Regions from separate parts of the Gemmiger qucibialis genome, predicted to be linked through region 3. Evidence: predicted binding sites of a transcription regulator. Region 3 holds the regulator's gene; each other region holds the start of a gene.

Region 1 (9,978 bases), 250 kb from region 3:
AGTTTGTCATCAACCTGCCGACAGAAAGCCTGGTACGCGCGGTGGACTGGTGCGGCGTAAAAAGCGGCCGCGATGTGGATAAATTTTCCGCCATGCACCTGACCCCCTCCCCCGCCGCCAAAGTTGGCACCGTGCTGGTAGAAGAAAGCCCCGTCAATCTGGAGTGCAAAGTGACCCAGGTAATCCCCTTAGGCAGCCACGACCTGTTTTTGGCTGAAGTCGTTGCCGTGGATGTGGACGAGCGCCTGTTGGATGAAAGCGGCAAGCTCTGCCTGAACAAGGCAAATTTGATCGTATATTCCCACGGGGATTATCTGGCATTGGGCCGCAAATTGGGGTCGTTTGGGTATAGTGTTAGGAAAAAGCCGCGGAAAAAGTAAATCATTGGTTTTATGCAGCTTCACAGATGGTTTGCAAGCACAACACAAACCAACAAGGTTTCTCCGCGGCGGGATGAGGGTATCCCGCCCTACAGAACATGTAATCCGTTCATTGCACATTATATAACGCTCTGTAGGGAACGGTCTTGACCGTTCCGAAACCGTACAGGACACAGCATTTCACAGCACAGAATTCCAAAGGCGATACCGCATAATTCTAAGTGCCGATACGGCGAGCGAGGTGTGGCAGATGCTAAGCCAAAAGCGCAGATAATACTGGATGTCTTATCGAGCATTTTGGCAACGCAGATGCCGTGCCGCAGCCGCCGGAGCGGTGCTTAAGCCGTAAGGCGGGAATTGTGCGGTATTGCCCAAAAATATTTTCAAAACAAATATCCCCTGCAGACGCAGAATCACTTCCGCATCCGCAGGGGATATTGTTTTAGGGCAATACCGCATAATTCTAAGTGCCGATACGGCGAGCGAGGTGCGGCAGATGCTAAGCCAAAAGCACAGATAATACTGGATGCTGCAAAGGTGAGCGCCGCCAGTGGCGGAAACAGCGAACCGAAGCAGGGGCAGCGGTCGCAGAGTGCGAGGGGCTTTTGCCCCCGAAGCACGATGCGGGTACCGCAACCCGACATTATCGAGCATTTTGGCAACGCAGATGCCGTGCCGCAGCCGCCGGAGCGGTGCTTAAGCCGCAAGGCGGGAATTGTGCGGTGTTGCCTTAGGTTATTTGTACAGCATTGCTGAACGCTTTGCGCTTAGCGCAGGACCAGTTTGCCGTTTTCGGCGTCCACGGTCAGGGTATCGCCGGGCACATGGTTGCCGCCGATGATCTCTTTTGCGATCATGGTTTCCACGTTGGCCTGGATATACCGCTTCAGCGGGCGGGCACCATAGATGGGGTCATAGCCGTCATCCACAATCACGCTCTTGGCTGCATCGGTCACAACCAGCTTCAGCTGCTTGTCAGCCAGGCGGCTGCGCAGGTCAGCCAACATCAGATCCACAATGCCGCCAATCTCATCCTTGGTCAGGCTCTTGTAGTAGACAATATCGTCCAGACGGTTCAGGAACTCCGGGCGGAACTGGCGCTTGAGCAGCAGGTCGATCTTGTCACGCGCTTCGGCGGACAGTTCGTTCTTGCCGTTGGCACGGTTCTTTTCCAGGTCTTCCAGAATGATGTCAGAGCCAAGGTTGGAGGTCAGGATGATGATGGTGTTCTTAAAGTCCACGGTACGGCCCTGGCTGTCGGTAATACGGCCATCGTCAAGGACTTGCAGCAGAATGTTGAACACATCCGGGTGGGCTTTTTCCACCTCATCAAACAGCACAACGCTGTAGGGATGGCGGCGCACAGCCTCGGTCAGCTGACCACCCTCCTCATAACCCACATATCCCGGAGGCGCACCGATCAGACGAGACACACTGAATTTCTCCATGTATTCCGTCATATCGATACGGACCATGTTCTTTTCATCGTCAAACAGGGCCTGGGCCAGCGCTTTGGCCAGCTCGGTCTTGCCAACGCCCGTGGGGCCAAGGAACAAAAAGCTGCCAATGGGGCGGTTCGGGTTTGCAATGCCGGCACGGGAGCGCAGGATAGCGTCCGAAACCTTCTGCACGGCTTCGTCCTGGCCGATCACGCGCTGATGCAGCACTTCGGGCAGGCGGAGCAGCTTTTCGCGCTCGCCCTCCACCAGCTTCTCCACAGGGATGCCGGTCCAGCGGGCCACAATGCGGCTGATCTCTTCGGCCGTCACGCGGTCACGCAGCAGGCTTTGCTCCTTCTTGTCGGCAGCAATCTTTTCTTCGGCTTCCAGCTGGCGCTGCAGGTCGGGCAGTTTGCCGTATTGCAGCTGACCAGCCTTGGCGTAATCGCCGTTGCGGGTCGCCTTTTCAATTTCGGCCTTGGTGGTTTCTACCTCGGCGCGCAGGCTCTGCACCTTATTGATGGCGTTCTTCTCGTTCTCCCACTGAGCTTTCTTGGAATTGAAGGAATCGCGCAGTTCGGCCATTTCTTTTTCGATGGCGGCAAGGCGCTGCTTGGACATTTCATCGGTTTCTTTCTGCAAAGAAGCCTGCTCGATCTGCAGCTGGGTGATCTTATGGTTCAGGTCATCCAGCTCTGCGGGCATGGAGTCCAGCTCGGTCTTGACCATTGCGCAGGCTTCATCCACCAGGTCGATGGCTTTATCCGGCAGGAAACGGTCGGTAATATAACGGTTAGACAGCGTTGCTGCTGCAATCAAAGCGCCATCCTGAATTTTAACGCCATGGTACACCTCATAGCGCTCTTTCAGGCCACGCAGGATGGAGATGGTATCCTCCACCGTGGGCTCCTGCACCATAACGGGCTGGAAACGGCGTTCCAGAGCGGGGTCTTTCTCGATATACTGGCGGTACTCGTCCAAGGTGGTGGCGCCAATGCAGTGCAGCTCACCGCGGGCCAGCATCGGCTTTAAGATGTTGCCGGCATCCATTGCGCCGTCGGTTTTACCGGCGCCCACAATGGTGTGCAGCTCATCAATGAACAGGATGATCTTGCCTTCGCTCTTTTTAACTTCGTTCAGAACGCTCTTCAAACGTTCCTCAAACTCGCCGCGGTACTTAGCACCGGCGACCAGAGCACCCATATCCAGGCTGAACACGGTGCGTTCTTTCAGGTTTTCGGGCACATCGCCGCGCACGATACGCTGGGCAAGGCCCTCAGCGATAGCCGTTTTACCAACGCCAGCTTCACCGATCAGCACAGGGTTGTTCTTGCGCTTACGGGACAGGATGCGGATAACATTGCGGATCTCGGAATCACGGCCAATGACGGGGTCCAGCTTGTTGGCACGGGCGGCTTCCACCAGATCCTGGCCATATTTTTTCAGGGCGTCATAGGTGGATTCGGGGTTATCAGTGGTCACGCGCTGGTTGCCGCGCACGGCGGACAACACCTGCATGAACTTTTCCGGTGTGATGCCAAACTGCTTGAACAGCTCGCCAGCCACGCGGCCGGGGCGCTGCAGCATGCCCATAAAGACATGCTCCACGCTGATATATTCATCCTTCATCTGCTGGGCCTGCTTTTCAGCGGCGGTCAGGGCCTGGTCCAGCTCATTGGAGATATAGACTTTATCGGGGTCACGGCCGGAACCCGTCACATGCGGCAGCTGGGAAACTTTTTCCGCTGCGGCAGCTTCAAAGGTACCGGGGTCAACGTTCATCTTGGTCAGCAGCTGGGGGATCAGGCCGTCCTGCTGCTGGGTCAGGGCCACCAGCATGTGCTCCTGTTCCAACGCCTGGTTGGAATATTCAATTGCCAAACGCTGGGCAGCCTGCAGGGCTTCCATCGTTTTTTGGGTAAATTGGTTGGTATTCATATCGCAAACCTCCTTTATCGGCAACGATAATGGTTTTCTATCTATTAGCAGCGAACCGGTTCAAGTGCTGCTTCGTGCCCGGCGGCTTGATATCCTTGCAGGTTCAAGGGCGTTATGCGGAAGCATTATCTTTATTAGCACTCTATCTGTTCGACTGCTAATATTGTAACACATAGCCAACCGTTGTCAATAGGGTAAATTGAAAAAGATTTATGAACTGTCAAAAAGTTTCCTGCTTTTTCGGGCGTTTTCCATCTTGCAAGATTTTGGATACAAGTATACAGTAGAATTAGAAAGTGAAGAAGCACAAAAAGCCAAAACGACAAAGGATCCGCCCATGAAACCTATTTTGATTGTGGATGACGAAGCGCCCATCCGTGCGCTGATCCGCCTGACGCTGGAGCGCGCGGGCTACACCTGTGACGAAGCTGCCACCGGCACCGAGGCCGCCGATAAAATTGAAGCAAACACCTATGATCTGGCCCTGCTGGACATTATGCTGCCCGGCCCCGATGGGTACGAGCTGCTGGACTACCTGCGCAGCGTGCAGACCCCGGTGATTTTTTTGACCGCCAAAACCGCGGTGGCGGACCGTGTGCGTGGGCTGCACCTGGGCGCGGATGATTACATTACCAAGCCGTTCGAGCCCACCGAGCTTGTGGCACGGGTGGAAGCGGTGCTGCGCCGCTGTGGTAAAGCCCAGGGTACTCTTGCTGCTTTTGATGTAGTGCTGGACCCGGCTGCCCGCCGGGTAACGCGCAGCGGCACCCCGCTGCACCTGACCCCGCGGGAATTTGACCTGCTGGAAGTATTGCTGCGCAACCGCGGCATTGTGCTGTACCGCGAAGTGCTCTATGAGCGCGTGTGGGGGCTGGATGCCGAGTATGACAGCCGCACGCTGGATCTGCACATCCAGCGGCTGCGCAAAAAGCTGGGCTGGAAGAACGAGATCCGCACCGTATTCCGTGTGGGCTATGTGCTGGAGCGCGGGGAATGAGCGCCGCTTTGCCTATCCTTTTATATAAGGCAACACCGCACAATTCCCGCCTTACGGCTTAAGCACCGCTCCGGCAGCTGCGGCACGGCATCTGCGTTGCCAAAATACTCGATAAGACATCCAGTATTATCTGCGCTTTTGGCTTAGCATCTGCCGCACCTCGCTCGCCGTATCGGCACTTAGAATTATGCGGTATTGCCATAAAACAGGAGTTTTGCCATGAAGTTTGCCCACAAGCTGACCCTTGCCCTGCTGGTGGTGCTGGCAGTTGTGCTTTCGCTGTGCAACACGGTGCTGATCGGGCAGCAGTTCCGGCAGGAGCTGCACACCGCGCAGGAAACGTTATCTGCAGACTGGCAGCGGGAAAGCCGCGCCATGCAGCGCACCTTGGTCACACCCGGCAGCGGCAGCCTGGCCGCACGGGTGGGCAGCTATTTGCAGGCCATCACCGAGCAGAACAGCCTTGCCTGCGCCGCTTACAGTGTGGATGGAACCTCCCTGTATTATGCCCTGCCCACCGTGGTTCCCTTATCCGAAGTGGAAGCCCTGCTTGCCCAGGATGGCGAGCCGCGCATGGTGCTGGCGAACAACCATACCCTGCTGTGCGCCGGAACGGTCGTTCTGCCGGAACGCTGCATCACCTTGGTCATTGCGCAGGATGCCGCCCCCGTGTGGCAGGCGCGGCAGGCCCGCACCCGAAACGCACTGATCGTAGAACTTTTGGCTATGGTGCTGGCCGGGGGCCTGGTTCTGCTGCTCTGCCGCCGCATGACCCGCCCGCTGGAGCAGCTGGAGCAGGCCAGCCGCCAGATTGCCGCCGGGGCCTACAGCCAGCGCACGGCCATCCATGGCAGTGACGAAATTGCCAGTTTAAGCCGCAGCTTTGACGAGATGGCCCAGGCGGTGGAGGGCACCGTGCAGACCTTGCAGCAGAACGCCCGCCAGAAAGATGATTTTGTGGCCGCGTTTACCCACGAGCTGAAAACCCCGATGACGAGCATCCTCGGCTTTGCCGATATCCTGCGCAGCGGCGAGGTGAGCCCCGCCACCCGCCGCACCGCTGCTGATTATATCTACCACGAAAGCAAGCGGTTGGAAGCGTTGAGCGGGAACCTGTTGGCTTTGATGGGGCTGGAACAACAGCCCCCGCAGCTGGAAGCCGTACCCCTGGGCCGTGTGCTGCAAAGCCTGCGCCGCGCCCTGCCCCAGGGCAGCCCGGTGCCCACCCTACCCCGCAGTGACGCCGTGGTGCTGGCCCAGCCGGAACTGTTGTGCGATATGCTGTACAACCTGATCCAGAATGCCCGCAAAGCCACCCCGGCGGATGGCAAAGTGGAAGTGCTGCTGGACGAAGCACCCACCCGGCTGACCATCCGCGTACAGGATACCGGCTGCGGCATTCCGCCGCAGGAACTGGCCCGCATTACCGAGCCGTTTTATATGGTAGATAAATCCCGTGCACGGGAGCAGGGCGGCAGCGGCATGGGGCTTGCCCTGTGCGCCAGAATTGCCGCCTTGCACGGCACAACGCTGCAATTTACAAGTGTGCCCAGCCAGGGAACCACGGTCAGCTTCTGCCTGCAAAAAGCGGGCAGCCAACCGGAGGTGGAGCCATGAGGGAAAGGAAAATGTTTTTTCCGCCTGCACTGCGGTTGGCTGCTGTGGCTATTGCACTTTCTGCAGCGGCTTTGGCCCTGCCGCTGCCGGTTTTTGCCGTGCTGGACCGTGCCGCCGGGCACAGCATTGCGGTGCAGCAGGATGCTGAAGCGTTAAGCCCCGCCGGGCGCAGCTGTGCTGCCGCACGGGAGCTTTACTGCTGGCGTATGACCTGGCAAAATACATCCCGCACCATGGTGGAGCCTGATTCAACTCCAGCCAGCACTGCCCCCACCCTTGCCGCGGTGCAGCAGCTGCAGGCGGCCGGGGTACTGCCTGCCAGCATGGCGGATGTGCTTCTTTCCGCCATGCAGCAAACAGACAGTTGTACTACCTACACTGACGATACCGGCCAGAGCGAATATGCTTTTACATCCGATGAGAACCATGTCACCCTCATCCTGACAGCCAGCGGCCTGCCCGTTGGGTTTACGGTGGAGCAGTGCAGCTTTGCGGATTCCGCGCTGGATGAAATAGCGGATGCTTACGCCGCATTTTTAGGCGGGGATGCGATCACCGATTGGGAAACGCTGCCCCTGCAGCTGCACGAGCCCTGCGCGGTACGCTACAGCGTCAGTGCCCAGCTTTACCTTTGCGTGGCCCGCAGCGGGCAAGGGCTGCGGGTGTCGGCAGCATCGCTCTCCCCGCAGGATGCCGCCGCTTACCGCGGGGATGTTACGCCATAAAGGAGGTCTGCCCCATGAAAAAGACGTTCAACCAGACCATGCCGTGCGCTGTGCGCCTGGCTGCACTGCTGCTTGTGCCCGCCGTTTGTGTTGCCTTTTCCGGCTGCAGCGCTGTGCCGGGCTCTTCCGGCAGTTCTGCGGCGGAGCCGTCCCCCTCCCCTGCCGCCGCGGAACCGGCAGCGAAACCTGATCTGCCCAGCCTGCGTCCGCTGTACCAGGGGGATGAAAACGGATATTATACCTTCATGACTGCCGCTTCGGGTGATTACCAGCAGGTGCTCTATGCGGACTACCAGACCGGTACCCAGGCCCCGGCCTGCCATATTACCGGCTGCACGCATGACAGCCCAAGCTGCCCGGCCTGCTTTTTTACCGGCGTGCCCGTCACGCTGCCCTGCCCGGTTGGGGACGGTACTTATCTTTCCTTTGTCTATGGATATGATTCCGACGGCATGTCCATCGTGCGGCTGAATCAGGATTACGGCGTGGAACAGGTACTGTACCACTGCAATTACATTTCAAGTTTCTATTGCTGCACGGACGGTTCTTCCCTCTGGTTTTCCACCTGCCCCAGCGGGGACAGCTATGACCGCATCAAACGCCTCGATCTGTCCACCGGCGGCATCACCACCCTGTTTGATGCCGGGGATACCAGCGGGCAATCCGCCAACATCATCGGCTGCACCGGGCGGCAGCTGGTGGTTTCGGTATCTCCTTATTATGACAGCAGCGAACCACAGACTTCCTGCCTGTATCTAGTAGATGCCGACACCGGCGCGGCAGAACTGCTGCGGGAATACCTGATCACCAACGCTTCCGCCGGGCGCACCACTCATATAAGCACCGCTGTGCTGGACGATACTTTATATGAATATGACTACACCACCGGCGAGCTGACCGCCACCGGGCTGGCTGACCGGCAGACCCGCACCGTAACCGATGCCCTGCCGCCTGACCCATATGAGGGGCGTGGTGCGTTTGATGTGACAATTACCCGCATCCTGAACGGCCAGCTGGTTGTGGAGTACTATTCCAACGACTGGACGGACGACAACGCCGAAACAAAAACACCCGTCTACCTGGTTGACCTTGCCGCCGGCACCGTAGCGGAAAAGCCCGCCCTGCCGCCGCTGAACTGGAACGGGTACGACCACACCAGCACCACCATCCTGGCCCAGCTGCAAGACCGGCTGCTGGTGCTCTGCCGTGCGGAGCCATACACCCGCACCACAACCGGAACGGACGGCGCGCCCTACACGATTCAATCCTCCCACCGCTATTTTGGGCTGATCTCGTATGCCGATTACCTGACCGGCACCCCGAATTATACCGAGGTTGGGATGCTGGATTAAGCCGGGTATTTTGTTCCAAATTCTGCGCTTTTATTCTGCAAGAAAGCCGATGCTAAGGCAACACCGCACAATTCCCGCCTTACGGCTTAAGCACCGCTTCGGCGGCTGCGGCACGGCATCTGCGTTGCCAAAATGCTCGATAATGTCGGGTTGCGGTACCCGCATCGTGCTTCGGTTCGCTGTTTCCGCCACTGGCGGCGCTCACCTTTGCAGCATCCAGTATTATCTGCGCTTTTGGCTTAGCATCTGCGGCACCTCGCTCGCCGTATCGGCACTTAGAATTATGCGGTGTTGCCCTAAATTTCTGCAACGCCTCCAGCCATTTGTAGGGGACGATGCTTGCATCGTCCCGCTGGATGGGCCTTGTTGCATTGCTTGCTTTCAAAAAAACAATCTCCCCCACACACCATGCATTTTCCCAAACGTCCCCGCCGCCTGCCGCAAATCAGGCGGCATTTTTGTGTTCCTTTCCTGTTTTATGGCAACTATCCCCCGCCGCCCTTGATTTTACCCACCAAAACCTTTACAATAAGATTAAATATTACCGCTTTTGCGGAAAGGAAGTAAGATCATGGATCAGTCCAGCAAATACAGCATCAATACCCTGTGCGTACAGGGCGGCTATACCCCCGGCAACGGCGAACCCCGCCAGATTCCCATTGTGCAGAGCACCACTTTCAAATATGATAGCTCCGACGATATGGGCAAGCTGTTTGACCTGCAGGCCAGCGGTTATTTTTATTCCCGCCTGCAAAACCCCACCTGCGATACCGTCGCCGCCAAGATTACCGAACTGGAGGGCGGCACCGCCGGTATGCTGACCGGTTCCGGCCAGGCAGCCAACTTCTTTGCCCTGTTCAACATCTGCAACGCGGGCGACCACATCGTTTCTTCCAGCTCCATTTACGGCGGCACCTTCAACCTGATCTCCGTCACCATGGCAAAGATGGGCATTACCGCCACCTTTGTCTCGCCTGACTGTACCGAGGAAGAGCTGAACGCCGCGTTCCAGCCCAACACCAAGGCTGTCTTTGGCGAAACCATTGCCAACCCCGCCCTGACGGTGCTGGATATTGAAAAGTTTGCCAATGCAGCCCACGCCCACGGTGTGCCGCTGATTGTGGATAACACCTTTGCCACCCCCGTCAACTGCCGCCCCATTGAATGGGGTGCCGATATCGTGACCCATTCCACCACCAAGTACATGGACGGCCACGGCGCAACCCTGGGCGGTGCCATTGTGGACGGCGGCAAGTTCGACTGGATGGCTCATGCCGATAAGTTCCCCGGCTTGTGCACCCCTGATGACAGCTACCACGGTATCACCTATGCCGAGCACTTTGGCAAGGAGGGCGCTTTCATCACCAAGGCAACCGCACAGCTGATGCGTGACTTTGGCTGCGTGCAGAGCCCCATCAACGCCTACATGCTCAACCTTGGCCTGGAAAGCCTGCATGTGCGCATGGCCCGCCATTGCGAGAACGGCCAGGCTGTGGCAGAGTTTTTGGCCAGCCACCCGAAGATTGCCTA
Region 2 (9,381 bases), on a different contig from region 3:
GCGCACGCAGCTTATCGCCCACTTTTACGGGCGGGGCAGGTTCGGCCCCCAGGTCGGCAAACGCGATCTCTGCCAGTTCCGCCAGCACGCGCTCTGCCGTGATCTTTTCCAAAGCATCCCTTCTTTCTGGCAGGGGTGGCAGCCCCCGCCGGGTTTTGTTCCCGCCAGTGCAGCAGGTCCTTTTGGGAACATCTGCATCATAGCACAACAACCTCAAGTTGTCAACAGAATTCTGTAACATAATTTCAGAATTTTAGTTTGTGCTTTTGCTTTTGTGCAGGATTATTAGTTTTTATGTATTGCGCTTGTGCATCCTGTCAACATTTTTTGCCCGTTTTGGGGTAAAAATAAACAGCATGCGCTTCACAGGTTTCTGAAATCATTTCTGTCATTTCAGGAACACTGCAAAGCGCATGCCTTGTTGTACTACTGTTGTTTATCTGTTGTTCTTTCCCGTTTGGTGCATGCTGGGGTGCAAACGTCCACATTCTGCCGGAGAAAACCCATTGTTTGCCGCAAGCATTGCAAGCAATCTGTAGGGGCCGCTGCTCATCATCGGCCCGCATAGCAGAGTGGCTCGGAACACGAAGCATGCGCACAATGTGCGCCCCTACGGTGGGGGATGCGCCACAAATATCTGCCACCTGTTACAACAAACTCTGTAGGGAACGGTCTTGACCGTTCCGAAACCTTGTGGTGGATGCCATAAGCAAATCCGTGAGCGCCCCTACCTACTGGGTAAACACAAGAGTCAGCTCTATCAGCACAATGGTGCCAGCAGCCGCAGCAAGGCGGATACCATCAGGCCCGGCGCGCTGGTGCGGCATTCTTTCAGCTCTACCAGATGGGACTGTTTTTCCAGCTGCATCATAAATTCGCCCACATCGGCCAGCGCGGCACAGCCATACAGCAGGGCGGCACATTCAAAATGCAGGTACAGGCTGCGGTAGTCCAGATTGATGGACCCCACCACGGCGATCCTGCCATCCACCAGCCAGGTTTTTGCGTGCAGAAAGCCCGGCGTGAAGGTGTAGATCTTGACCCCAGAGCGGATCAGCGGCTCAAAGTAGCTGCAGGTCAGCTGGTAAACCATCTTTTTATCCGGGATGCCGGGGGTATAAATGCGCACATCCACGCCGCGCTTTGCGGCCAGGCGCAGTGCCGTCATGGTGGCGTTATCCAAGATTAGGTACGGCGTGGTGATCCACAGCGTTTCCTGCGCCTGGGTGATCAGGTCCAGGTAGACATTTTTGGAAACATTCTCATCGTCCACCGGACTGTCGCTGTAGGGCTGCACAAGGCCGATCGTCGGCTCTTCCGCCGGGAACGGCTGCTCCTCGCGGTAAGCATCCAGACCGGGGTCGTCGGGGCGCTGGCTGGCCCACAGCTCCAGAAAGATCGTGGCAAAGCTCCACGCCGCGGGGCCCTGCAGCCGCACGCCGGTATCGCACCAATAGCCAAAGCGCTCTTTTTGGTTAATGTACTCATCCGCCAGGTTAAAACCGCCGGTAAAGGCGGTTTTTCCATCCACCACCACAATCTTGCGGTGGTCACGGCTGTTCATCACCAAGTTCAGCAACGGCACAAACGGGTTAAACGGCACTGCCTGGATCCCTTCCACCTGCAGGGTCTTCCAGTATTGGGCGGGCAGGCCAGTGGCACAGCCCACATCGTCATAAATCATCCGCACATCCACGCCCTGAGCCGCTTTACGACGCAGCACATCATGTACGGCATCCCACATTTTGCCCTTGGAGATAATAAAGAACTCCAAAAGGATCGATTCCTGTGCTGATTCAAGCGCTTCCAGCAGATCGGGAAAGACCGCTTCTCCCGAAGCGTAAAACTTGACGTTGGTGCCGGAATACACCGGGTAAGCGGCAAAATCCCGCAGGTAAGCTGCGGTGCGCCCCGCGCGGGGGTTGGCCTGTTCCAGCATGGCCTGTGCCGCAGGGTCCGTGCGGCGCAGTGGGCGGATGCGGTCATAGGCCCAATCCAGCTTTTTGCGCAGGCGGAATGCCGGGCGCTTATCGCCCCACAGCAGGTAGAGCAAACCGCCCTGCACCGGCATGATCATGAAAAGAACCATCCAGCTGATCTTGAACTCCGGCGCGGTGGAATCCTGCCGGATAAGCACCGCGCACATGATAACGCTCAAGGCTATCATCAGCGGGTTCAGCCAGTGCGCATAGCTGGAAAGGCTTGTGAACAAAGACCAGAACCATGCCGCCTGGATCAAAATCAGCACCCCGGTAATTACAATGCGGCTGAACAGCTTGCTGCACAGCTTTTTTATCATTCGGCCAAGCTCCTGCATGGCCCCACCTCCCTTTTATCTTTTGGTTTATTTTCTATATCATACAAGATAACACTTTAACGATACCACGCCCCATTCCTGATTTCAAGCCTTTTCCTGCCCGTTTTGGGCAGAATGAAAAAGATGTGCTATTTTCTTTATGTTTTGTTTTGCATTTCAATTTCATCGTCAAGTTGTAAATTTTATCTGCGTTTAGCACTCATATACAAAGACTGCTAAAAATTCACGCACAGTTCACATTTTATTCATAATTATAGTGTACTGTAATACTCGTCAACAGAAAACGACACCGCTCCCAAGGGTGTCGGAGCTGCTGAGCCAATACTGATAAAAAACTTTATGGATATGTTTAAGGAGATATGACTTATGGCTATGCTGATAGACCGCCGCTACAATCCGTTCCGCGATTTTGAGGATATTGATCGTTCTTTCTTTGGCGATAACAGCCTTGCAGAGTTCAAGACGGACATTCGTGACATCGGCGATGCCTATGTGATGGAGTGCGACCTGCCCGGTTTCCGCAAAGAAGATATCGCCCTGAATCTGCACGATAAAGTGCTGACCATCAAGGCTGAGCGACACAGCGATTTTGAGAACGCCGAGAAAAAGGGCAGCTACCTGCGCTGCGAGCGCAGCTTTGGCAGCTATACTCGCAGCTTTGATGTGACCGGCGTGGATACCACCAAAGTGCGTGCCGCTTACAACAACGGTGTGCTAGCTATCACCCTGCCCAAGTATGTAAAGCCGCAGCCCACTGCCCAGACGATTTCCATTGACTGATAAATCCAGCCATCCATTTCGCAAGATTGCCTTTTCCTTTTTGTCCTGTATATATTTCGTCTCCTTCCCATCCTCCTATCCCCGCCACTCGCCAGCAGGCTGTGGGATAAGGCCCCCGGAATGATGCGTAGTGGGGCCCGACAAAGTTGGGGCTGGCCGCAGCACTCGGTGTTCCGGGCACTTTATCTCACAGCCTGCGTCCGGGTTCCTTTTCCTACCTTACTTATTTTTTTATTATCTTCCCCGTTCTTCCCGCTATAAAAACGAAAACCGCCTGTACTATTGAGCATCCGCTCGCCCGGTACAGGCAGTTTTTATTTTTTAAATTGTTTTGCTGGCCACGTTACGCCGGCAGCTTGCTGTTCAGGAACTGCACCCCAACGCCAAGCAGGTTCGGCCCCAGGTGTACGGCCAGGGTGGCGTCAATTTTGCCGTGCAGCACACGGTGGCCGTTGGGCAGCGCGCGGGTCAGAGCTGCTTCCAGCGCTGCGCCCTCTTCCGGCACATTGCCATCGCACACGACCAGGTTATACTCCTCGCCGGGGTGTTTGGCTGCCAGCTCCGTTGCCAGCTCAATCAGCCGCTGCTGCACACCGCGGCGGCCGCGCACCTTGGCGGCGGTGGAGATCATGCCGTCCTTGCGGTCAAAGGTCAAAATCGGTTTGATCTGCAAAAGTCCCCCCGCCAGCGCTGTGGCGCGGCCAATGCGGCCGCCGCGCTGCAGGTACTCCAGCGTATCCAGCGAAAAATACACCACCGTGTCATCGATCAGCCGCTTGGTCAGTTCGCACAGCGGGTCAAACGCCACACCGCGCACCGCATAGCGCGCCACCTGAACCGCCAGTGCACCCAGACCGATGCTGGCGCTTTTGCTGTCGAACACTTTCACGGTCAGCTCCGGGTGTTCCTCGGCGGCAAGGCGCATCAGGTTGTTGGCGCTGGAAAGGCACTCTGCGATCATCAGCACGATCACATGGGTGTAGCCCTGGCGGGCGATCGCGTTGTACACATCCTCAATATCCTGCGGGCGGGGCAGGCTGGTTTTGAAATTCTCGTTTTTCTGGCGGGCATAGATCGTTTCTACCGTAATATCAATGTTATCGCGGTAGCTCTCGGTCCCGCTTGTCACCACCAGCGGCACACAGAAAATGGGGTATTCTTTCAGATATTCCTGCGGCAGATCGCAGCAGGTATCGGTAATAATGGCGATCTTATTGGCTGCTTCCATTCTATTCTCCTCGATCAAAACACAAAGCCGGGCAGCGCAGCGCATTGATGGGCTGCGTTTACTTCTTTTGTATTAGAAGATATTATACCCCTGTTTTTTTGCCGCGTCAAACAGATATGCTGTTCAAACGGCAGCAAAGCGTGTATAATAAAAGGCATATTGCCCCCGCAAAATTGTTGCTGATAAAAGGAGTATTGTACTATGCTGAATCCCGGAATCAAAGGCAACGCCAGCGTTGCCGTAACCGCCGCCAATACCGCTGCCGCCATGGGCAGCGGTGAGCTGAATGTGTTCGCCACCCCCGCCCTTGCCGCATTGGTTGAAAAAGCCTGCTGGCAGAGCGTTGCCCCGGAGCTGGACCCCGGCTGCGGCACCGTTGGCACCAAGCTGGAACTGGCCCACAACGCCCCCACACCCGTTGGCATGATGGTGCGCTGTGAAAGTGAACTGACCGCCGTGGACGGCCGCAAGCTGACCTTCAGCGCCGTGATGTATGACGACGCCGGCGAAGTTGGCCGCGCCACCCACGAGCGCTTTATCATCCAGAACGAAAAGTTCCAGAAGAAAGCCGACGCCAAAAAGGCCGCCGAATAATCATTCCGGCAATTCAAAGCACTCATTTCCAACAGCCCCACCCGCATTTTACGGGTGGGGCTGTTGCTTTGCGCAGGGGCTTGTCCGCAATGCTTTTTTGCCGTCGAAGTCAGCTTGTTTTTCCGCCTTTACCGGGCGTTTTGGGGCTTCTGCGCACAGCGGCAAAAAGTGCGGGTGCCCTCCGATACAATAATAACACCATGCACACAGCATGGTTGAGGGAGGGATCACCATGCAAAACACACCAGCCACATCATCCACCGCGCCGCGCATCCGGCAGGCTGTGCGCACCGCCAACGCCAAAACGGCACCGCCTGCCTTGCCCCGCGCCCCGCTTTTGCACGGGCTGAACCGCGCCGTGATATGGCAGCTTGCCGCCTGCGGTACCGGGCTGCTTCTCAGTGCCGGGCAGGTTTACGGCGGGGCCGCGCCCTTTGGCCTTGGCCTGCTGCTGGGCTGCGGCAATACATATGCCCCCGCCGCCGCGCTGGGCTGCCTGGCCGGGCTGCTATTGTTCCAGCCGCTGGATACCGCCTTGAAGCTGGCGGGGGCCTGCATCGGGGCGCTGACCGCCCGCATTGTGGGCCGCCAGCTGGGCCAGACCGGCTTTTTGCCCGGCGCGGCCTGCGGGGTGGGCGTTCTGCTGTTGGAACAGGGGCTTGTCACCCTGGTGGGCGGCGCAAGCCCGGCGGATACGGCCAGCCTGCTGTGCTCCGCCGCGCTGGCCGTGCTGGTGGGGCTGGGCATCCACAAGCTCCACATCGGCACCCCGCGCGGGGCCTGCCTGTGGGCCGCCATGGCCGCCGCCTGTTTGCAGCGCGCTGCCCTGCCGGGGTTTGCACCGGGGCTGGCGGGGGCGGCGTTCTGCATTTTGTGCTGTGCCTGCGCGGGCAGCCTGGAGCACACCGCCGTACTGGCTCTTGTGCTTGCCATGGCCCTGACCGCTGCCGCCCCGGCGCTCTGTTTTGCCGCGCTGGCCGTGGCTGCGGGCGGGCTGGGGGCAGCGGTCTTTTGCCCCGGCGAGCGCCGCAGCGGGGCCGCCGTATTTGCTGCCGGGTGTGCGCTGGGGGCGCTGGCCGCCCCCAACCTGACCGGCGTACTCACCCTCGGTCTTGCCGCCGGGGCCGGGCTACTGGGCTTTCTGCTCTGCCCGGAGCAGGCTCTGCGGGCGGTGTTTCCGCCGCCTGCCCCACCGGTTGGCACCCAAAGCCTGACCAGCGCGGCACGCAAACTTTCCGGCGTGGCGGATACCTTATCCGACATTGCCGAAACAGTGAACGCTGTATGCAGCTGCCAGATGCCGCCCCGCGGCGAAAGCTATGACTATGTGGTAGAGTTCTGCGCCCAGCACCTGTGTCAGAACTGCGCCCGCCGCAATACCTGTTGGGTTCAGGGGTATTCCACCGCCATGGATGGGCTGTACGCCCTGCGCGGCGCGCTGGAACACAACGGCCGCGTGGAGCTGGAGGACCTGCCGGGGCAGCTTTCCACCTGCGTCCACCCGGCGGACCTGTGTGCCACCGTCAGCCACGGTTACCGGCTATGGTGCAGCCGCCGCCAGACCCGCGCCCGCGCCGAATTGCTGCGCACCGCCCTGACCGAGCAGTACAGCGCCATGGCCACAGCTTTAGCCCAAATGGCCGCCCGCCTGGGCCGGGCTGGCCTGCCGGACCCCCGGCGCGAAGCCCGCACCACCCAGTTGTTTGCTTCTCTTGGGCTGGAACCACTGGAATGTACCGTCCTGACTGATTTGGCCGGGCGGGTTACCGCCGCCGTTACCCTGCCCCGGACCAGCTTTACTCCCGGCGAGTGCCGCGCCCTGGCCGAGGAAATGGGCCGCATCTGCCGCCGGGACTTTGATCCACCGGAAGTAACCAACTGCCGCACCGTGACCATGCTGCATTTTGGCGAACGCCCGCTCTACCGCGCCGTGTTCGGCCTGGCCAGCCGCCCTGCCCCGCCGGAAACCGTGAGCGGGGATGCCTGCCGTCAATTCTGCGACAGTGCAGGCCGCGCCCAGATGCTGCTGTGTGACGGTATGGGCACCGGCAAGCCCGCCGCCGTGGACGGCCAGATGGCCGCCAAACTGACGGCCCAGCTGCTGCAGGCCGGGTTTGCCGCCGAAAGCGCTGCCCGGCTGGTCAACGTGGCACTGGGCCTGAAAAACGCAGGGCAGGAAAGCGGTGCAACGCTGGACCTGCTGACGCTGGACCTGTACACCGGGCGGGCCGGACTGTTCAAAGCGGGGGCGGCCCCCAGCTTTTTATGCCGGGCAGGCGTTGTGCGCACGCTGGATGGTGCCAGCCTGCCCATGGGGGTGCTGCCCACCGTAACGGGCCGTTCCACCGCCTTAACGCTGGATGTGGGCGACACCGTGATGATGGTCAGCGACGGTGCTTTGTGCGATGGCTCCGCCTGGCTGTGTGACCAGCTGACCCTGAGCACCCGGCTGGGCCAAAGCCCGCAGCAGACCGCCGAAGCCGTTGCCGCCAGCGCTGTGCGCCGCAGTGGGGCGCGCCAGGATGATATCACCGTGGCCATTGTGCGGCTGGAACGGCAGAAAAGCTGACAGCAAACCTGCATCATTCCAAACAGCGCAGGAATTGTGCGGTACCCCTCGGAACGGATTTCTATTCCTGCTATGGCAAAATCACGGCGGCGGCAGCGCCCTGCCATTGCACGCACCAACGCACCAATTTTGCGCCGTGCCTGCTCGCTCATTATTCGTTCACAAATATTTTCAAAAATATTCAAAAAAACTGTTTATTTTAGGCAAAAAGTGTGGTAAAGTAAAAACATGCCAAATGTGGAGCATACCACATCACAATAAATACATATGCCGGGTGGGGAGAGCTTATCCCGGCGCGAAAAGAGGTTTGTAAGACAATGGAATACGCCAGTAAGGACATTCGCAACATTCTTGTGGCCGGCCACGCAGGCTGCGGCAAAACGACTTTGACCGAATCCCTGCTGTATTTGAGCGGTGCAACTGAGCGCATGGGCCGTGTTGAGGACGGCACCACCGCCAGCGATTTTGACCCCGAAGAAGCACGCCGCAAAGCATCGCTGAATTCCAGCGTGATTCCCGTGGAAAGTAACGGCACCAAGTTCAACCTGATTGATGTTCCCGGCCTGTTTGATTTTGAAACCGGCGCTGCCGAGGGCATCACCGCTGCGGAAAGTGTCCTGATCTGTGTTTCTGGCCGTTCCGGCGTTACCGTCGGCGCAGAAAAGGCCTATAAACTGGCACTGAAAAACAACAAGGCCCGCATGGTGTTCGTGACCAAATCTGACCTTGAAAATTCTGACTACTTCAAGATTCTGGAACAGCTGAAAATCAAGTTCGGCCCTTCTATCTGCCCCTGTGTTGTGCCTGCCCGCCTGGACGATGGCACCGTGGCTTACATCAACCTGTTCAGCCAGAAGGCATTCAAGTACGAAAGCGGCAAACAGGTGCAGATCGACCTGCCCGATATCGGCCACCGCTTTGAGGGCCTGATCCAGGCTATGTATGAAGCCATTGCCGAAACCGACGAGACCCTGATGGAAAAGTTCTTTGAGGGCGAGCCGTTCACCACCGAAGAGATCGTTACCGGCATGGCCGCAGGCGTGCGCACCGGCCAGATCACCCCCGTGTTCTGCGGCAGTGCCGTCAACCTGCAGGCATTGGATATGCTGCTGTACAACATGAAGGAGTTGCTGCCCAGCGCCGCAACCGCCGCTGTTGTTGGCGAAAACGCTGACAGTGAGCCGGTTGAAATCACCGTGGACGACACCGCCCCCACCTGCGCTTATGTGTTCAAGACCGTTGCCGACCCGTTTGTGGGCAAGCTGAGCTTTATCAAGGTTCTGTCCGGCAAGCTGAGCGCAACCAGCAATGTCATCAATGCCCGCACCGGCCAGCCGGAGCGCCTGGGCAAAACATTGACCGTATGCGGCAAAAAACAGACCGACACCCCCGCCATTGTGGCCGGTGATATTGGCGCAGTTGCCAAACTGGCCACCGCCAAGACCGGCGATACCTTATGCGATCCTGCCCGTGTTGTCACCCTGCCCGCCCCCAGCTACCCCGTTGCCTGCTACCGCATGGCTGTCAGGGTTGCCAAAAAGGGCGATGAGGGCAAGGTTTCCGGCGCACTGGCCCGCCTGATCGAAGAAGATCCGGCCATTTCCTTTACCGTTGACCCCGAAACCAAGCAGCAGATCATCAGCGGCCTGGGCACCCAGCACCTGGAAGTTGCCGTTGCCAAGCTGAAGAACAAGTTTGGCGTTGAGATCACGCTTGAAGTTCCGCGCGTGCCCTACCGCGAATCCATCCGCAAGAGCTGCAAGGCCCAGGGCCGCCACAAGAAGCAGACCGGCGGCCACGGCCAGTTTGGCGATGTGTGGATCCAGTTCGAGCCCATTCCGGGTGAGGACGTTGAGTTTGCCGAAAACGTGTTCGGCGGCAGCGTGCCGAAGA
Region 3 (9,978 bases):
CGGCCCAGCGCTGCTTTACCTACCCGACGTATCAGCTCAGCGCATTTTTGAGCAGCGAGCAGGAACCGGAGTTCATGACTCACGTGCCCGGCTGCCGCGCTGTGCGCTGGAGCGAAGAATTTGTCGATATCCTGCCCGCAACCGGCGGCAAGGTGAACGGCTTGCAGGAAACGCTCAATCATCTGGGTCTTACGCGGGAAAACAGCATCGCCTTTGGCGATGGCGGCAACGATACCGAGATGCTTGCTTTTGCCGGGATCGGGGTTGCCATGGGCAACGCCTGGCCAGATGCCCGTGCCGCGGCGGATTACATTACCACCGATGTGGATAAGGACGGCATCTGGAATGCGCTGGAACATTTCGGGCTGCTGAAATAACCAATAAAAACAAGAGCATGTGCGTTTTTGGGGAAAGCCCGAAAAACTGCACATGCTTTTATTTTATTTCTTTAGGCAATACCGCACAATTCCCGCCTGACGGCTTAAGCACCGCTCCGGCGGCTGCGGCACGGCATCTGCGTTGCCAAAATGGCTCGATAATGTCGGGTTGCGGTACCCGCATCGTGCTTCGGGGGCAAAAGCCCCTCGCACTCTGCGACCGCTGCCCCTGCTTCGGTTCGCTGCATCCGCCACTGGCGGCGCTCACCTTTGCAGCATCCAGTATTATCTGCGCTTTTGGCTTAGCATCTGCCGCACATCGCTCGCCGTATCGGCACTTAGAATTATGCGGTATTGCCTTTATTATAATGGCTGTTCAACCGCAGGGCAGTGTCTCGCCTTCCAGCACCGCCTGCACCAGGGTATCGCCGTGATAGGTTAGCTCCAGATGGAAAAACGGTGCGCCCTCCGCCAACAGCCGAAGGAAAATTTTGTCCCCCTGCCAGATCGGCAGGTTCTCTACTTCGGGTTTGGGCACCCATTCCAGTGTGCCCTCGTTACAGTCGGTCAGCGTGCCGGTAAAATCGGTGCAGGTGTACAGGTGCATCCGCTCGGCGGGCCATGGCTCGCAAGTAAAATCCACAATGCCGCGGTAGGCGGGGGATTGCATCGTCAAGCCGGTTTCCTCCCACACTTCGCGCAGGGCACAGGCTTCGGCAGTTTCGCCGGGGTCAAGCTTGCCGCCCACACCGATCCATTTATCGTGGTTGACGTCGTTCTTCTTTTTAATGCGGTGCAGCATCAGATAGCAGCCGTTTTGTTCCAGGTAGCACAGAGTGGTTTGCAGCAGTTCAGCCATAGCGGAGCCTCGTTCCCTGTGTGCGGGGCACACAAAATATATTGGTATCAGTATACCACCCGGATAGTACAGGCGGCAAGGCTGCAGACAATGTGCGGGTGGCTATTTGGTGGGCAGGGAACCAATATCCTGAAATTTACGCGGCGCTCCGTTATAATATCTCCAAAATGGAGATGGCTTTGAGGGGAGCCGCAAAAAGGTGTTTGAAGCAGGCGTGAACGCCCACATTGCCAAGCCGTTCAGCGTGATGCCCTGCTGGCAGGGCTGGATAAAGCACTAACAAAAAACAGGCACGAACCATACATAAACCGCCGCACTTTCCATATAATAGGTATATTGTACAGAATATGGAAGGGCAGGAGGGTACCCCAATGAAAGCAACAGGAATCGTGCGCAGGATTGATGAGCTGGGGCGGGTGGTCATTCCCAAAGAGATCAGGCGAACCCAGCGCATCCGCCAGGGCGATGCACTGGAAATTTTTACCGCTGCCGATGGGCAGGTGGTGTTCAAAAAATATTCCCCGCTGGTGGAGCTGGGCGAACTGGCCGGGGTGTATGCCGAGGTGCTGGCCAAAAACCTGGGCCGCCCTGTGCTGATATGTGACAGGGAAAGCATTGTGGCCGCCACCGGCACGGGCAAAGGGCAGCTGCTGGGGCGGCAGATCAGCGATGCCGCCGCCCGGCTGCTGGCCATGCGCGGCCCTTACACCGCGCCGGAAACCGCTGCCCGCCGCATTACGGCCTTTGACAAAGGGGAAACGGTGCTGCTGTGCGTCTGCCCCATTGTGGTGCAGGGGGATGTGGAAGGCGGTGTGTTGCTGACCGGCCGCCCGCAGGATGCAGCCCCTGATACCGAGACCGCCCGCGCAGTAAACATTGCCGCGGCATTTTTAGCAAAGTGGATGGAAGAATGAACCGTTGGCCGGCATCACCCTGCTGTCTGGCGGGCAGCAAAACAAGGGCAACACCGCACAATTCCCGCCTGACGGCTTAAGCACCGCTTCGGCGGCTGCGGCACGGCATTTGCGTTGCCAAAATGCTCGATAAGACATCCAGTATTATCTGCGCTTTTGGCTTAGCATCTGCCGCACCTCGCTCGCCGTATCGGCACTTAGAATTATGCGGTATTGCCCAAGATAAAATAACAGAAAAACGCCGCGGCGGAGGGCAAAAACCACCCTTTGCCGCGGCGTTTGTGTCAAATCTGTTAAAGTTTGAAACTTTTTATGAAAAGGGCTTGACAGAACAAAGAGTTGGGATATAATAAATTTAGCACTCAGGAAGAGAGAGTGCTAAACAAGAAAAAGCAAACAAGGAGATGAGGGCAGCATGACGATGGATGCACGCAAGCAGCGCATTCTGGAAGCGATTGTTGCCATTTATTCTACCGGCGGCGAGCCGGTCGGCTCCGGTTTGCTGGCCAGCCACTTTGACATGGCACTTTCCAGCGCAACGCTCCGCAACGAGATGGCCGCGCTGACAAAGCTTGGCCTGCTGGAGCAGCCGCACACCAGCGCAGGCCGCGTGCCCAGCCCCAAGGGGTACCGGTACTACCTAGACCACCTGCTGGAAGCCCCCGCCGCCATAGCACTGAGCGCAGCGGACCGCGAAAACATTGACCGGCTGTTTGCCGATATGGACGTTGAGCCCGAAAAGCTGGCGCAGAGCGCCGCCCGCGCACTGGCCGATTATACCGGCTGTGCCGCAGTGGCTACCACCCCGCAGGCCGAGGATCTGTGCATCGCCCATTTTGAGGTCGTGCAGGTCGGGCGGTATTCCGCCGCAGTTTTGGCGGTTACCAGCTCCGGCGGTGTGCGCACCCGTGTGGCGCGTATCCACACCGGCTTGACGCGGGAGGATGCCGATGAGATGGCCCGCCTGCTGAACAGCAGCCTGACCTTTGTGGCACCGGAGGATCTGACCCCGTCGCTGACGGCAAGCCTGGTGCTTTCCGCCGGGCGCAGGCTGGCGCCGGTGGTGTTCGCCGCCGAAGCGCTGGTTCGCACCCGCCCGCAGTTTTACCTGGAGGGCGTGCAGTACCTGGCCAAGATGCCGGATGTGCGCACAAACCTTGGCGCGCTGCTGGAAGTTTTTTCTGACAACGAAGCGGCCCGCGCCCTGATCGAACCGGGCAGCGGCAAAGTGACCGCTACGTTGGGCGAGGATATCGAGCCCGCCATGCCGAACCTCTGCATCGTCAGCAAGCGTTACCTTGCGGGCGGCGGGCTGTACGGCACGGTGGCGGTGATCGGCTCCAACCGCATGGAGTACGAACACTTGATCCCCGTTTTGAATTATTTTGCAATTAAGTTAGGACAGTCAATGTCCGGTAAAAAGGAGGAGCAGACATGAGCGAAGAAACAAAGAAGCAGCCTGAAACTGAACAGGAACAGGCCGCTGCTGAAACAAAAGCGCCCGCGGCAGAATCCGATAAGCAGGAAGCTGAACCCGCTGCAGAAAAGACCGAAAAGAAAGACTGGTTCGGCAAAAAATCCAAAGAGCTGGAAGCCGTAAAGGCAAAGCTGGAAGCCGCCGAGCAGGCCAACACAAAGCTGAAAGACCAGATGCTGCGCACCGCTGCAGAGTATGACAATTACCGCAAGCGTTCCGCCCGCGAAGCTGACCAGAAGTTCAACGATGGTGTTTCCCACGCGGTCAACCAGATCCTGGCAATTCTGGATACGCTGGATATGGCAGCCAATGCCGAATGCACCGACGAAAACTATAAAAAGGGCGTTGTGATGACGCTGGACAAAGCCGAAAAAGCTCTGAAAACGCTGAACATCACCGAGATCGAATCCATGGGCAAGCCCTTTGACCCCAACTTTATGAACGCTGTTCAGCAGGTTCCGGCAGAGGATGGCCAGGAAAGCGGCACTGTGGTGCGCGTGTTCCAGAAAGGCTACATGATCGGCGATAAGATCATCCGCCATGCAACCGTGGTTGTGGCCGAATAACAAAGCATGAACCGGGCGCAAAAGCCCGTTCAGATATAGATTAAGACATTCACATTTCCATGTTTCCTGAAAGAGGAATATGAAAGGAGTTTTATATTATGAGTAAGATTATTGGTATTGACCTTGGTACTACCAACAGCTGCGTAGCTGTTATGGAGGGCGGCGAGCCCGTTGTTATCCCTAACGCTGAGGGTGCCCGTACCACCCCGTCTGTTGTCGGCTTTACCAAAACCGGCGAGCGTCTGGTAGGCCAGGTTGCAAAGCGTCAGGCTATCACCAACCCCGAAAACACCATCTCCTCCATCAAGCGTAAGATGGGCACTGCCGAGAAGGTTCACGCCGGCGGCAAGGATTACACCCCCGAAGAGATCAGCGCTATGATCCTGGCAAAGCTGAAGGCTGATGCCGAAGCTTACCTGGGCGAGCCCGTTACCGAAGCTGTCATCACCGTTCCCGCTTACTTCAACGACAGCCAGCGTCAGGCAACCAAAAACGCCGGTACCATTGCTGGTCTGAACGTAAAGCGTATCATCAACGAGCCGACCGCAGCTTCTCTGGCTTACGGCATTGATAAGGAATCCGACCAGAAGATCATGGTTTACGACCTGGGCGGTGGTACGTTCGATGTTTCCATCATCGAGATGGGCGATGGCGTTACTGAAGTTCTGGCTACCAATGGTGATACCCACCTGGGCGGCGATGACTTCGACCAGCGCATCATCGACTGGATGGCTGAGGATTTCCAGAAGGAAAACAACATCGACCTGCGCAAGGATAAGATGGCTGCACAGCGCTTGAAGGAAGCTGCTGAAAAGGCAAAGATCGAGCTGTCCAGCGCCACTTCCACCAACATCAACCTGCCGTTCATCACCGCTGACGCCAACGGCCCCAAGCACTTGGATATGACCCTGACCCGCGCAAAGTTCAATGAACTGACCGCTGATCTGGTTGACCGCACCATGGCCCCTGTCCGCAAGGCTTTGGCTGATGCAGGCCTGAAGGCTTCTGACCTGGCTAAGGTCCTGATGGTCGGTGGCTCCACCCGTATCCCCGCTGTCTATGACGCTGTCAAGAAGGAACTGAACTGCGAGCCGTTCAAGGGCATCAACCCCGATGAATGTGTTGCTGTCGGCGCTTCCATCCAGGGCGGTGTTCTGCAGGGCGACGTTAAGGGTCTGCTGTTGCTGGATGTTACCCCGTTGAGCCTGGGCATTGAGACTCTGGGCGGCGTTTGCACCAAGATCATTGAGCGCAACACCACCATCCCCACCAAGAAGAGCCAGATCTTCTCCACTGCTGCTGACAACCAGCCCAGCGTTGAAGTCAACGTTCTGCAGGGCGAACGTGAGTTTGCCCGCGACAACAAGAGCCTGGGTACCTTCCACCTGGATGGCATCGCTCCGGCTCCGCGCGGCGTGCCCCAGATCGAAGTTACCTTTGATATCGATGCCAACGGCATTGTGCATGTAAGCGCTAAGGACCTTGGCACCGGCAAGGAGCAGAGCATTACCATCACTGCTTCCACCAACATGAGCAAGGATGACATCGACAAGGCCGTTAAGGATGCCGAGCAGTATGCTGCTGAGGATAAGAAGCGCCGCGAAGATGTTGATACCCGCAACAACGCCGACCAGATGGTGTTCCAGACCGAAAAGGCTTTGGGCGAGCTGGGCGACAAGGTCTCTCCGTCCGAGAAGAGCGAGTGCGAAGCTAAGCTGAACGCCCTGAAGGAAGCCCTGAAGGGTACCGATATTGAGGCCATCAAGGCAAAGCAGGACGACCTGCAGAAGGCTTTCTACGCCATCAGCGAGAAGGTTTACCAGCAGGCTGCCCAGCAGCAGGGCCAGCAGCCGGGCGCTGACGCCCAGCAGGGCCCCACGGGCAATGCCGGTTCCGCCCCGAAGGATGACGGTGCTGTTGACGCTGACTTCCACGAGGTGTAAGATAACAGAATAAACAGGGGAACATCCCTGTAACCCAAAAGGCCGCCGCCAGGCAATTCCGGCGGCGGCCATTGTGGGGTTAAGCCCACAAAGCTGCGTCCCGTCCGTAGGGGCGCACAGCGTGTGCCCGCAGTGAAATCACGTTGTCGCTTGCAGGCACAGGCTGTACGCCCTTACGGACAAAGAACCGGCTGTTCCCATAGGGGAAAGGAATAAAAGTCAACTTACTTCAACACATAAAGGTGTGATCATATGGCAGAAAAAAGAGATTATTACGAGGTGCTGGGCATCGGTAAAAACGCCACGGATGCCGAGATCAAGAGCGCCTACCGCAAACTTGCCAAAAAGTACCACCCTGACCTGAACCCCGGCAATAAAGAAGCCGAGGAAAAGTTCAAAGAGGTCAACGAAGCCAACGATGTGCTTTCCGACCCGCAGAAACGCCAGCGCTATGATCAGTTCGGCTTTGCCGGCGTAGACCCCAACTATGCGGCTGCCAACGGCGGCGGTGCAGGCGGGTTCGGCGGTGGTTTTGGCGGCGTGGACCTGGGTGACATCTTTGGCGATATCTTTGGCGGCGGATTTGGCGGTGGATTTGGCGGCTTTGGCGGCGGTTCTTCCACCCGCACCGCCAATGCACCCCGCAAGGGCCATGATATTCAGGCCAGCGTGATCCTGACCTTTGAGGAAGCCGCCCACGGCTGCTCCAAGAAGATCACCATCAACCGCCAGGATACCTGCCCCGACTGCGGCGGCACCGGTGCGGCCAAGGGTACCAGCCCCGAAACCTGCCCCGACTGCGGCGGCCGTGGTTATGTTGTAACACAGCAGCGCACCCCCTTTGGCGTAATGCAGAGCCAGCAGCCCTGCAGCCACTGCGGCGGCCGCGGCACCATTATCCGCAACCCGTGCAAGACCTGCCGCGGCACCGGCAAGACCGCCGCGCGCAAGAGCCTGGAGATCAATATCCCCGCTGGTATTGATGATGACCAGAACATTGCACTGCGCGGCCAGGGCGATGCCGGTTCCAACGGCGGCCCGGCCGGCGATGTGATCGTGCATGTTACCGTTAAGGCCGACCCGATGTTTGAGCGTGACGGGTACGATGTTACCATCCATGTGCCCATCACCTTCAGCCAGGCTGTGCTGGGCGATGACGTTGAGGTGCCCACCGTGGATGGCCGCATTGTGCAGCATATCCCCGAAGGCACCCAGAGCGGCACCAAATTCCGCCTGCGCGGCCAGGGCATCCAGTACCTGAACGGCCGCGGCCGCGGCGACCAGTATGTGATCGTCGATGTTGAGATCCCTAAAAAGGTCACCCGCGCCCAGCGCGAAGCCCTGAAAGCTTTTGAGGACAGCATGAAAGAGGATAACTACGAAAAGCGCAAGGGCTTCTTCAAGAACCTGCGCGACCGTTTCTCGTAATGCAATAACATGCCCCCGCCTGGTAATGCAGACGGGGGTGTTTTTGTATCAGTTAATTATAGCAATATCACGACCTCTTTATGTGATTTTTACATAGATGGTATCATTCTCTAGCCTAAAAGCTAGAGGGAAAATGAGAAAAGTAAAGTGCAGTAAGGCTAATATTGCACTTTCGCCAATCATCATGTATAATAAAACTGTCTGTAAGCAACCTAAAGCAGGGGAGGGCTTCATGCAAAAAATCAAAGATTTCTGCAAGCGGCACCGCCTGCTGTGGCTGACTTTGCTGGTGGCGCTGGCTGCCGCCGCTGTGGCCGCGTGGGCCGGGTTTGACCTTGGCCAGCGGGTGGATAACCAGCCGGTGTATGAAATCGTCAACGATGATTATACCCGTACCGTTGTAATTCCTGCCACGGCGGACGCTGCAACGCAGGATGACGGCACAACCGGGTTGTACCTGCCCGTTCCGCTCAAAAGCGGGCAGCGCATTTACGGGGTTCGACTGGACCTGACCACCCATAATTGGGCGTTCCGGCAGGGCACCCTGTACGCTGCACTGCTGGATGCCGATGGCAACGCCGTGGCGAACGGTGAGCTGGACTGCATTACCATTAAAGATGACACCTTTGCGGCCATCACGTTTGATGCGCCCTATACCGCCCCCGGCACAGCCGATGCCGAAGCGGATTATGACCTGGCAAACCCCAACATGACCCTGCGTCTGTGGTATACCCCCGGCGATGACTGGGATGTGTACCACCTGCTGGGCCTTTGGACGGATGCCGACACCAGCCAGCAGATGACCCGCCGGAATGCAAACGGCACAACGGATTCCATCGTCGGGCATCCGGCATTGCAGTATGTCGTCAATGATTCCGGCAGCTGGTCCCATGTGATCTCCCGCCTGCTGGGCGTGCTGACCTTTGCGGCGGTGGTGGCGGGCTTTATCCTGCTCACCCACCGCGCCAAGCTGTGGCAGGTGGTGCTGGTGTGCGGTGCGGTGCTGGGCGTGGCGTTTGCCTTTTTAACGCCGCCCCTTGTCGGCCCCGATGAATACACCCACCTGGCCAAATGCTACCGCCAGTCCAGCACATTGCTGGGCCAGCCGGTGGCGGACGATGATGATATGCTGCTGGTGCGCAGCTGCGATGCTCCTTATTTCAAAAATCATACCGGTGATATCGGCATTTACGCTTACAAGGAAATGCTGGAACACCTGGGAGATGCGGGCTGCAGCGGTGAAACGACTGTCAGCTCCGATACCTATGTAACGGCGGACCCCATCAATAATACGCTCTACCTGGGTCAGATTGCCGGCATTACGCTGGCGCGCATGATGGGGCTTGGCTTCCATGGCATGCTGCTGTTGGGACGGCTGTGCAACCTGGCGCTGTACCTGGCATTGGCTGCGGCTGCGGTCAATATTGCACCCCAGCGGCTGCGCGGCATTTTTGCCGGTGTGGCACTGCTGGCCCAGCCCTTGCAGCTGGCGGGCAGTCTTTCGGCGGACGCCGCCGTGCTGGGGTATCTCTTCTGCTTTACTGCGCTCTGCCTGACCCTGCGCACCCGCCCGGCCCGCTGGCCGGAAACGGTGGCTGCTGTGGTGCTGGCGGCGCTCATCGGCCCGGCCAAGGCAATTTATCTGCCCGCCGTGCTGCTGATCTTTATGATTCCCGATGCCAACCTTGCCTTGCCCGGCAAGCGCTGGCCGGTTGGCCCCATTGCCAAAGTTCTGGCGCTGGTGCTGGCCGCTATCGGCTGGGTGCAGGTCAATATGGGCGCTGCTTTGTATGCAGCCCGCGATGTGGATACCGTGGGCATCCTGCGCGCCGGTGGTGCCGCCGCGGCTGGTGCCGCTTTGCTGGCGCTGCTGTACTGGAAAATCCGCCGCGACCCCAAAAAGAAGAAAATCTTTTTGGGTGCCATTGCCGCGGTTGTGGTGCTGGCCATCCCGGTTGGGCTGTATAAGCTGACCCACATGTGGGGCGGCTTAACGCCGGAACAGCTGGTTGGCTCCATTCAGGAAAACGGCGATTCCATCTACACCTATTCCGCCGGGTATATCTGCCGCAACCTGCCCAACACGGCCAAACTGCTGCTGCGCTCTTTCAGTGCGCAGGGGGCGCAGTGGGTGCAGGGCGTGCTGGGCACTGCCCTAGGCGAACCCATTGTGTATACCGTGGATGCCAGCTGGGTGCTGGGGGTTGGCTTTATCCTGGCTTTGCTGGCCGCGGCGCTGCCGCAGGCGGGTGAGACCGTACCTCTGGGCCGCCGCACCAAAGCGGGCGTTTGGGGTATTGTTCTCTGCGTGATTGCCCTTTCGTTCGTCACGGCGCTCAACTGGACCCCCATCAATTACACCACTATTTTTGGCCTGCAGGGGCGCTACTGGCTGCCCGTGCTGCCGCTGGTGC

What was found. The regulator HrcA, encoded in region 3, represses chaperone genes, less so after heat shock. The targets are predictions, from matches to a motif close to TGTTAGCACTCNNNNNNNNNGAGTGCTAACA.
Region 1: the regulator HrcA is predicted to act here: its motif matches at 3,890-3,920, upstream of clpB (ATP-dependent chaperone ClpB).
Region 2: the regulator HrcA is predicted to act here: its motif matches at 2,508-2,538, upstream of PG062_RS13500 (Hsp20/alpha crystallin family protein).

The regions. Positions count from the first base shown of each region.
Region 1 is NZ_JAQFEN010000001.1:327,635-337,612, forward strand. Features, by position in the region: gene PG062_RS01475 (flavin reductase family protein) at 1-380, shown strand, start outside; gene clpB (ATP-dependent chaperone ClpB) at 1,148-3,757, opposite strand; gene PG062_RS01485 (response regulator transcription factor) at 4,095-4,754, shown strand; gene PG062_RS01490 (sensor histidine kinase) at 4,974-6,371, shown strand; gene PG062_RS01495 (hypothetical protein) at 6,383-7,096, shown strand; gene PG062_RS01500 (SMP-30/gluconolactonase/LRE family protein) at 7,111-8,448, shown strand; gene PG062_RS01505 (hypothetical protein) at 8,528-8,833, opposite strand; gene PG062_RS01510 (O-acetylhomoserine aminocarboxypropyltransferase/cysteine synthase family protein) at 9,020-9,978, shown strand, end outside.
Region 2 is NZ_JAQFEN010000012.1:72,663-82,043, forward strand. Features, by position in the region: gene PG062_RS13485 (hypothetical protein) at 1-112, opposite strand, end outside; gene PG062_RS13490 (hypothetical protein) at 318-599, opposite strand; gene cls (cardiolipin synthase) at 761-2,299, opposite strand; gene PG062_RS13500 (Hsp20/alpha crystallin family protein) at 2,684-3,097, shown strand; gene PG062_RS13505 (DegV family protein) at 3,441-4,325, opposite strand; gene PG062_RS13510 (thioesterase family protein) at 4,527-4,919, shown strand; gene PG062_RS13515 (SpoIIE family protein phosphatase) at 5,152-7,488, shown strand; gene PG062_RS13520 (hypothetical protein) at 7,561-7,707, shown strand; gene PG062_RS13525 (elongation factor G) at 7,806-9,381, shown strand, end outside.
Region 3 is NZ_JAQFEN010000001.1:578,374-588,351, reverse strand. Features, by position in the region: gene PG062_RS02710 (Cof-type HAD-IIB family hydrolase) at 1-377, shown strand, start outside; gene PG062_RS02705 (NUDIX hydrolase) at 754-1,236, opposite strand; gene PG062_RS02700 (stage V sporulation T C-terminal domain-containing protein) at 1,608-2,150, shown strand; gene PG062_RS02695 (hypothetical protein) at 2,273-2,500, shown strand; gene hrcA (heat-inducible transcriptional repressor HrcA) at 2,566-3,588, shown strand; gene PG062_RS02685 (nucleotide exchange factor GrpE) at 3,585-4,193, shown strand; gene dnaK (molecular chaperone DnaK) at 4,292-6,136, shown strand; gene dnaJ (molecular chaperone DnaJ) at 6,389-7,564, shown strand; gene PG062_RS02670 (DUF2142 domain-containing protein) at 7,797-9,978, shown strand, end outside.